Regions from separate parts of the Pyruvatibacter mobilis genome, predicted to be linked through region 3. Evidence: predicted binding sites of a transcription regulator. Region 3 holds the regulator's gene; each other region holds the start of a gene.
What was found. The regulator PhoB, encoded in region 3, activates phosphate uptake and scavenging genes when phosphate is short. The targets are predictions, from matches to a motif close to TGTCATNNANCTGTCAT.
Positions count from the first base shown of each region.

Region 1: a site for PhoB is predicted at 1,524-1,540, ahead of HG718_RS01275 (calcineurin-like phosphoesterase family protein). Genes of this name have one in related genera too.
Region 2: a site for PhoB is predicted at 1,450-1,466, ahead of HG718_RS04445 (PhoX family protein). Genes of this name have one in related genera too.

Region 1 is NZ_CP051630.1:256,284-259,559, reverse strand. It holds gene HG718_RS01285 (VanZ family protein) at 154-561, shown strand; gene HG718_RS01280 (hypothetical protein) at 721-1,497, shown strand; gene HG718_RS01275 (calcineurin-like phosphoesterase family protein) at 1,602-3,276, shown strand, end outside.
Region 2 is NZ_CP051630.1:958,792-962,067, forward strand. It holds gene HG718_RS04445 (PhoX family protein) at 1-1,381, opposite strand, end outside; gene HG718_RS04450 (gamma carbonic anhydrase family protein) at 1,575-2,108, shown strand; gene HG718_RS04455 (enoyl-CoA hydratase/isomerase family protein) at 2,192-3,016, shown strand; gene HG718_RS04460 (hypothetical protein) at 3,024-3,276, shown strand, end outside.
Region 3 is NZ_CP051630.1:2,480,087-2,483,362, reverse strand. It holds gene pstB (phosphate ABC transporter ATP-binding protein PstB) at 1-419, shown strand, start outside; gene phoU (phosphate signaling complex protein PhoU) at 592-1,335, shown strand; gene phoB (phosphate regulon transcriptional regulator PhoB) at 1,395-2,096, shown strand; gene HG718_RS11555 (GcrA family cell cycle regulator) at 2,225-2,749, opposite strand; gene HG718_RS11550 (ABC transporter permease) at 3,179-3,276, shown strand, end outside.

The DNA.
Region 1 (3,276 bases), 1.1 Mb from region 3:
GAGAGTGTGGCAAGTCACGGCGCGCGCGCCCAATCACAAGCCGCGCGCGGCGCTTCACAGCTTGCTGAGAGAGATGTGTTCACTGATCCGTCATGGATCTCGGGCTTGGTTAACCGATTGGCAGGCCACCGGGGCCCACAGTGCCTGCATCCAATGCCCGACACACCAATTGAGCTGCCTTTCCAGGGGATTTTCGTGCGCGTCCTGTCTCCCACCGCCATCGTCCTGCTCGCCTTCGCAGCCGCGGGCGGTGCCATTGCCCTGGCCCTGCTGCCCTATGGCGGCCCGCCGGATGAACTGCAATACGCAGCCCATGGCCTCGCGTTCCTGGTCATCGGCCTCCTCTTCGCCATGAGCCTGCCTCACCGCCCCTGGGGTGGATTGGCCGCTGCCTTTCTGCTGAGCGTGGGCATCGAGGTGGCGCAGGTGCTGGTGCCCGGCCGATCCGCCTCCCTGTCGGACCTTGCCGCCAATCTTGCAGGAATTGCCGCAGCGGCGGTGCTCTACCTCACCGGCCGGGCCCTCAAGCGATGGCATGACAACCGCCGTTTCGCCGCCTGACATCCAGCACACTGGCGCGTCAGATCATTTCTGCTACCGTTCACACCAATAACGGGAACATCCGAGCGTCTTGGGGGGCGCCAGATGACCGATTGGGGTTGCGGGACCAGACCTGACAGATGTCGCGCGGCGCACGGCCGTGCGCGGTCGCGCGCCTTTTTGCTCGCCGCCAGCGCATTGCTCTGTGCCGGGCCGTCGCAGCACGCCGAGGCAGGCGCCTGGCCGCGCGCCAAGGACGAGACGCTGCTGATCTCAACCCTGGCCATTACCGGCGCCCCGAACCGCCTGACGGCCAGCGGGCGCCCCCGGGGCGGGGCAGGCTTCGAGAAAACCGAACTTGCCGCCTATCTCGAAACCGGCTGGCGCGACAGCACAACCCTTATCGGCCGGCTCGCCTGGCAAGACACCATCTCCGGCGGTGATCGCCAGCGGGGGTTTTCCGGCCTCGACCTCGGCGTCCGCACGCGGCTCTGGCAATTTGAAAGCGGCACTGTGATCTCCGCACAAGCCACAATCCTTCTGCCGTTGCGGGAACACCGCCCAGGCAACCCGCTCCTGAGCTCGGGACATGCGGATTATGACCTGCGCCTGCTGCAGGGCGAGCCCGAAGGCATCCTATGGCTGCCCGGGTTCACCGACAGCCAATTGGCCTACCGCCACCGCGGCGGCAAGGCACCGGACGAGATCCGCTTCGACCTGACCTATGGCATTCCGCTCTCAGACGATTGGCTGGTGCTGCTTCAGGGCGAGACCACGGTGACGGTCGGCAAGGCCGAAGCACCCTTCAGCCATTACCGGTCCCAGAAAGGCATCGCCTCCCTGCGCTGGACATTTGCACCCGGGCGGCACGTCCAGCTCGGGGCCATACAGACTTTGAGCGGTGCTGAGATCGTGCGGGAGTCAGGCGCCCTGGTGAGCTTCTGGGCGGAGTTCTAACAGCCGCCTTCGCCCGCCAGATCAAGTGTCACCGCATTGTCAAACGCACGCGTCATGACTGTTACCCGGAACAACCGCATCAAGGCACAATCCGGGAGGCCCTCATGTCCATCGCCATAAAGAGCCCGAAAGGGTTCATCAACGGACGCGCCAGCCACCGAAAGCTTTCTGGGTTTCTGACCACGGTGCTGCTGACGGTCGGCGTGTCAGCCAGCGCCCTCGCGGAAACGGCCCGCGGTACGGTATTCGAGGATCTCAACCTGAATGGAACCCTGGATGACGGCGAGCCGCGCCTGCAGGGCATCCATGTGTCCAATGGCCGTGACATTGCCACGACCGGTGAAGATGGCGGCTACAGGATCGAGACGCGCGATGGCGACATCATCTTCGTGATCAAGCCGACCGGCTACCGCACACCGGTGTCCGCTGAGATGCTGCCCCGCTTCCATTACATCCACGCACCGCAGGGCACGCCTGAAGCACTCAAACTGCGGTATCCAGGGCTGGCGCCGACCGGCCCCCTGCCCGAGGCCATCGACTTCCCCCTTGTCGCCCAGGACGAAAGCGGCCCCTTCGAGGTCATCCTCTTCGCTGACACGCAGCCGCAATCCGACACGGAAGTGGATTTCATCCGCGACGACGTGGTGGCGGAACTGATTGGCACGGAGGCGGCCTTCGCCGTCACCATCGGCGACATCATGTTCGATGACCTTGCGCTGTTCCCCCGCTACAACCGGATCATGAGCCAGATGGGCGTACCCGTTTACAATGTGCCGGGCAATCATGAGCTCAACTTCCTGAGCCCAGATGACCGCTATTCGCTGGAAACCTACAAGCGCCTGATCGGTCCGCCGACCTATGCATGGAGCTATGGGGGCGTGCATTTCATCGCGGTCGATAATGTGGACTACAAAGGGTTCGACGCGGGCCGGGAGGAACCGTCCTATCGCGGCAACGGCATGTATGAAGGCCGCGTTCCCGATGACGCGCTCGCCTTCGTCGAAGCCTATCTCTCGACCATCGAGAAGGGCGACCGCATTGTCCTTTTCCACCACATCCCCCTGCGTACCTACCAGGACCCCGACGCGCCCAACATCAATACGGTCAACAAGGCAGATTTGTTCCGCATACTGAGTGGCCACACCGTCTATGCGGCGCACGGGCATACGCACACGACTGAGCACCACTATTTCGGCACGGATGACGGCTTCACCGGCGACACGCCGCTGCACAGCCATGTGATCAGCACGGTCTCGGGGTCTTGGTGGTCAGGCCCCAACGACGCCCGCGGCGTGCCGCTGGCCATGCAGCGCGACGGGACGCCGAACGGCTATCACATCGCCCGTTTCGACGGGCGCAAGATGAGCGTGCGTTTCAAACCGGCCAGCCTGCCTGCCAGCCACCAGATGCGCATCCTGTTCGACAGTCAGTTCCACCAGATGGCGGCACCCATTTTCAGGGATGTACGCCATGGCGGGCTGACCGCCGGACGCATCACCGGTGACCAGGCCGCCTCGACAGATGTGCTGGTCAATGTGTTTGACGGCGGCCCGAACACCACGGTGCTCCTGTCCGTCAATGGCGGCGGCACCATCGAGATGACGCGCGTCGAGGAACCGGACCCCGCAGCCCATGAGCTGTTTGAACGGTTCTCCGCCCAGCGCAAGCCCTGGGTGAAAGCGGAAAAGTCGTCACACCTGTATCGCGCGGATCTGCCGGCCGGCGTGCGGCCGGGCGCCAACACAATCACCGTGACCGCGACCGACGAATTCGGCACGG
Region 2 (3,276 bases), 1.5 Mb from region 3:
TTTCTGCCGTCAGCGGTCCGGTCCCGTGCACCAGCGGCATCCAGGTGACGGTGCCGTCCTCGCTGAACTTCGCGACGCTCAGCACGCCTGTGTCGAGCAGGCCGAAATTCGCCGCGCGGTCGGTCTCGTTCACCGTGCCGTCGGTGACGAAGCGGTAGAGATAATCGAACCGCTGGTCATCACCCATATAGATGACCAGGCGGCCATCCCTGTTGGTGATGCTTTCCGCACCTTCATGTTTGAAGCGGCCCAGCGCCGTACGCTTCACGGGTGTTGATGTCGGGTCCAGCGGATCGACTTCCACCACCCAGCCGAAACGGTTGGCCTCGTTGGGCTCCTTGTTGATGTCGAAGCGGTCCACATGGCGGCCCCAGTCATAGCCGCCGCCCATGGCCACGCCGTAGCGGCAATAGTTCCGCGCCTCGGGGTGAGTTGCGTCACCGGCGGCGCATGCGGCTTCAAGGTCGCCCGCCGTCCGCCAGAGCCGGTCGCTGTCGTCCAGCTTGCCGCGGAAATAGAAGTGGAAGTTCTCTTCCGCCATCAGGTAGCTGTTGTAAGGCGTGATGCCGCCGGCGCAATTGTTCAGGGTACCGATCACCCGCGTGCCCGCCGGGTCAGCGCTTGTCTGCATGCGGGGATGTCCGGCTGCGGGGCCTGAGATATCCATCGCGGTCGAGCGGGCGGTGATGCGGCGGTTATAGGTGCTGTCCTGTACCGTGACCCAGCGGCCGTCACTCTGCTGCGCGATTTCGATGATGGTGCCGCCATGGGCCGCCATTTCGGTTTCGGCCAGTTCCTTCGGGCTGTTGAAGCGCAGGTCATAGGGGAACATGACGCTGCGGGAGGTGAACTCGTGGTTCACGCACAGCAGCCCGCGTGTGCCCGCCTCATTGAGCGGCACGAAGCCGAGGAAATCATTGTTGTAGCCGAACTGCTTTTCCTGCGCGTCCGGGTCCGCCTTGCCGGGAACGAAGGCGGGCGCATCCGCCGTCACCGGGTCGCCCCAGCGGATCAGGATGTCGGCCTCATAGCCCGGTGCCACCACATGGTCCTTTGAGACGCCGTGGCTGATTTCGGGAAAGCGGGCGAGCGAGCCGGGTTGGTAGGTGGATGCCTTGATGTCCTGTGCGGCGTTGGCTGCCGGATCGCTTGCTACCTTGTCGGTTTCATCGTCGCCGCAGGCTGCCAGCAGGGAGGCGGGGGCGATCGCAAGTGCCGCATAGGCGGTGGTGCCCATGGCCCCCTTGAGGAAGCCCCGGCGGCCCATGCGGGCGGCGGCCACTTCGCCGAAGGTGGCTTCGGTAGCGGGGCTCGACCGCACGTCTTCGGTCGGCTCCAGGGCAACACCGCAATTGGGATCGGTCCGGTCCGGATAGGACATCAGGGTACTCCTTCGCTCGCACGCGACAGGTCAGGGGAGGGATTTGCCGCAGACGGTAAGGGTGGCAGATGACGCATCCATGACGCAGCGGGGTTTGCCGCTTCCATGACGGCCTGTCATGGGGGCGGGGGACGTGGCAAACTTACAGGGATTCACGCTTTCCCCAATTGCACAATCAACAAGAGGAAACCCCATGGCGATCTACGCGCTTGATGGCACTGAACCGCAGCTTCCCGAATCCGGCCGCTACTGGGTGGCGCCCAGCGCCTCGGTGATGGGCAATGTCATTCTCGAGGAGGATGCCAGTGTCTGGTTCGGTGCGACGATCCGCGGCGACAATGACCCCATCCGCATCGGCGCGCGCGCCAACGTTCAGGATGGCTCGGTGCTGCATACGGATCCCGGCATGCCGCTTACCATCGGCCCGGATGTCACCATCGGGCACATGGTCATGCTGCATGGCTGCACCATCGGTGAAGGCTCGCTGATCGGCATCGGCGCGACGGTGCTCAACGGCGCGAAGATCGGCAAGGGCTCGATCATCGGCGCGCATGCGCTGGTTACCGAGGGCAAGGAGATCCCCGACGGCGTGCTGGCGGTGGGGTCCCCCGCCAAGGTCGTACGGGAGCTGACGCCGGAGGACAGCGCCGCCCTCAAATTGTCCGCACATCACTACGTGGAAAACTGGAAAAAATTTACCAAGGAACTGCGCAAGCTGGCCGATTGAGCCGCATTCGGGCCTTGGCGGTTGGCGCGGGGCCCGAAACGGGCCTAGGCTTTCTGCGAACAAAAAGACAGGGGGGACGTCCCATGAGTGAAGCGCATGACCTTTCGGCTGCTGCCGAAGACGAGGTGCTGTACGAGGTGGATGGCCATATCGCTACCATCACCCTCAACGCGCCGGACCGCATGAATACCATTTCGCGCGACATGCTGGCGCGGCTGACGGAACTGATGGTGGTGGCGGAGGAAGACACAGCCGTCCGCTGCGTCATTCTCACCGGACGGGGGCGGGCTTTCTGCGCCGGTCTCAATCTCGAGGAAGCGCGCTCCGGCGGAGGTATTTCCGGCGGCATCAATTCCGGCCCGCGCCCGACGCTGGACCTGCGCAACACGCCGCCCACCGTCATGCATGCCATGGACACGCCCACCATCTGCGCCGTCAATGGCGGGGCGGCTGGCTATGGGCTCGACACGGCGCTTGGCTGCGACATCCGCCTGATGGCCGACACGGCCAAGATGGCGGTGGCCTTCACCAAGCGCGGCGTGGTGCCGGAAAGCGGCGGCACGTGGTTCCTGCCGCGCATGCTCGGTTGGGAGAAGGCGGCGGAACTTATCTTTACCGGCCGCACGCTGTCGGCCGAGGAATCTGTCGAATGGGGCCTTGCCTCCCGCGTGGTGCCGGCGGCTGACCTGATGACCGAGGCGCGGGCCCTGGCTGAAGAGATCGCCGGCAATGCGCCACTCGCCGTGCAGGCCTCCAAGCGCATGATGCGCATGGGCATGAACGAGACCTTCGCCGACCATGTGCACCACGTCTATCTGCAGTTGCTGCCGCTGATGGGCTCGGACGACATGAAGGAGGGCATGATGGCCTTCCTTGAAAAGCGCAAGCCGGACTTCAAGGGACGATAGGACACACATGACAGGTTTGACGGGCATGCGTTTCATGCAGCGGATGCGGTATCAGGCCGCCGCCGTCTGTCTTGCCCTGGTGATGGCGGCAGGGGGGCTGCCCACGGTGCCGCTGCACGCGCAGGAGGAGCCGGAGAGCTTCTCCGGCCGCTATGTCGGTTTCGCCCTGTCCGATGGCGCGGTGGTAAGCCTCATCGAGCGTGAGGGCCGCGTCGTTGGTCAGTATACGGATGCCAAGGGTAGGGTCTTCACGGTCAACG
Region 3 (3,276 bases):
TCGCCAACAACAAGAAGGAGATGGACGAGATCGTCGAGACATCCCTTCAGCGTGCAGGCCTGTGGGACGAGGTGAAGGACCGTCTCGGCGAACCGGGCACCGGCCTCTCCGGCGGTCAGCAGCAGCGCCTGTGCATCGCCCGCGCCATCGCCGTGTCGCCGGAAGTGATCCTGATGGACGAGCCCTGCTCGGCGCTTGACCCGATCGCCACCGCGCGCATCGAGGAACTGATCGACGAGCTGAAGGAAAACTACACCATCGCCATCGTCACCCACTCCATGCAGCAGGCCGCCCGCGTGTCGCAGCGCACCGCGTTCTTCCACCTTGGCATCCTGGTGGAAGAGGGCGACACCGAGCAGATCTTCACCAACCCCACCGACGAGCGGACGCAGGATTACATCACCGGCCGCTTCGGGTAAGCCGCGTCAGCCGGGGCGGATCTGCCGATTGGCTTTGCAGTGAATTGGCATAGACTGGCACTTTCCGCCCGCTGGCAACCACGCCACCGGCAAGGCAACAACAGGTGCGGCGGGGCCTGTGCGGCATGACATCCATGCCGCTCCGCCCCATTGCGTTTCGGGAGAAACCCACGTGCAGGGACATATCGTTTCATCCTTCGAAGAGGCCCTTGACCGGATCAATGAGAGCCTCGCGCGCATGGGTGGCCTTGCGGAACGGCAGCTTGCCGATTCCATCGACGCCATCACCCGCCGCGACCGCACCCTCGCCGAACAGACCATTGCCTCTGACAAGCAGATCGATGAGCTGGAAGTGGACATCGAGGCTCAGGCCCTGCGCCTGATCGCCCTGCGCCAGCCCATGGCGATCGACCTGCGCGAAACCATCTCCGCCATCAAGATCTCGTCTGACCTCGAGCGCATCGGCGACCTTGCCAAGAACATCGCCAAGCGCGCCCAGGCCGTGGACCAGGCCAGCCCCGGCCGCGCCATGCAGGGCCTCGGCCGCATGGGCCGCCAGGTGCTGACCCAGCTCAAGGAAGTGCTGGATGCCTATGCCCAGCGCGATCACGAGCGTGCCATGGTGGTGTGGCGCCGCGACGAGGAAATCGACGAGATGTACAATTCGCTGTTCCGCGAATTGCTTACCTACATGATGGAAGACCCGCGCACCATTTCTCTGTGTACGCATCTTCTCTTCGTGGCCAAGAACCTCGAGCGCATCGGGGATCACTCCACCAATATCGCCGAGACCATCCAGTTCCTGGTGAAGGGCGAGAATATCGGCCAGAACCGGCCCAAGGGCGACACGACGAGCGTCACCACGCTCGAATATCCCAAGGACATGCCCTCCAAGGACGCAGGAACAGCTGAATGAACCTCGCCTCAGCATCCATGTCCGGCGCACCCGGCTCCAGCTCAACCGGTACACGACCCATGAAGACACAACCGCAAGTGCTTGTCGTCGAGGACGAGGCCGCGCTGACGACGCTGCTCCAGTACAATCTGGAGAAGGAAGGCTACCGCGTCACCACGACGGCGGATGGCGAAGAGGCGATGATGATCGTCGACGAGCAGCAGCCGGATCTGGTGCTGCTGGACTGGATGCTGCCGCAGGTCTCCGGCATCGAGCTGTGCCGCCGCCTGCGCGGCCGCAGTGAAACGCGCAACATCCCCATCATCATGCTCACGGCGCGCGGCGAGGAAGCCGACCGGGTGCGCGGGCTTGATACCGGCGCGGATGACTACATCACCAAGCCCTTCTCGATGACCGAGCTTCTGGCGCGCGTCCGCGCGGTGCTGCGCCGCATCCGCCCGGCCCTTACCGAGGACATCGTTACCTTCGGCGACGTAGCCGTTGACCGGGCTGCCCACCGGGTGCGCCGCGGCGACCGGGAAATCCATCTCGGCCCCACCGAGTTCCGCCTGCTTGATCACCTGATCCAGCATCCCGGCCGCGTGTTCAGCCGCGAGCAGCTTCTGGATGCTGTCTGGGGTTCGGATGTCTATGTGGAGGCCCGCACGGTGGACGTGCATATCGGCCGCCTCCGCAAGGCGCTCAACAATCCCGGCGAGCAGGACCCGATCCGCACCGTCCGCTCCGCGGGCTACGCGCTGGATGAGCACTTCCGCGACTGACCACGCCTCAGCAGACCGCGGGGGGCTTCCGGAAAGACCCCAAATGAAAAGGCGGACCCTTGGGAGGATCCGCCTTTTGCATGTGGCATATCGGGTTTTGAATGTGAAGGCCCGGAAACCGGTGCCCCTTAGCCGATCATACGGTTCGGGAACTGGCGCTGCGGTGCCTTGTCCTTGCGCTCACGGCGCGACGGCAGCGGCTGGTAGGCCATCTTGGCGTGGGCTGCGCAATAGGGCAGGCCAGGGGCCGAACGGCGGCCGCAGAAATGGAAGTTCTCATCGCCCGGGTCGCCGATCGGCCACTTGCAGGTCTGCTCGTTGAGTTCCAGCAGATTGGCCTGGGTGGCGGGATCGCTGAGGAGCTCGGCTTCTTCCGGTTCCGGCGCAGGGACAGGTGCCGGCTTCTTGGCGGCTTCCCGGCGTGGTGTGGCCGTCGTTGTGCTGGCTGTTGTGGCGCGCGCCGTGCGCGGGCTCGCCGGGCGGCGGCGGGTCACGCGGGTCGGCGCGCCGCGGCCGGACAGGCCCAGGCGATGCACCTTGCCGATCACTGCGTTGCGGGTGACGCCACCCAGCCGGGCCGCGATCTGGCTGGCGGAAAGCCCGTCCATCCACATCTGCTTCAGCTGCTCAACGCGTTCATCTGTCCAGGACATCGCCGGCTCCCCCTAAACCATTCCGGAATTTGTGGTGTCCAGCGGGTGGCAACCACAACATCTCGTGTTAACGTGTCGTTAACCTACAATATCGCTTGAGCCGGCGGCAAGAGATGTTGTGGTTTTATAGGGGGTTATCCACAATATATTGATTTTCGTGCGTCGCGCCGCCTTCCTCTGTGGATAAAGCGGCGCCCTTGCATGACGGCGTCCGCAGGCTTACTTCCGGCGGGACCGTTTTTGTCTTTCCTCCCGGCCAGAGCCGCAGCCCGCTTGGGCGTGCGGCTCACCCCGTCCGGGCCAGCCCGACCACACCGCCACCTCCGTACCCGCCGCAGAGCGGGGCAGGGCATCGGCGGTCTGGGAAATCATCGGGCCGGCCAGGCATGCCGGGACCGCGTTTGGGGGCCCGTTCGGCGGGTGATCATCATGAGCGATGTGCAATTTGAGCCCGGCGAGCGCCGGTTTGGCTCCGTCAACTGGCTGGGCCTGTGGACCCTCTACCTCAAGGAAGTGCGCCGCTTCAT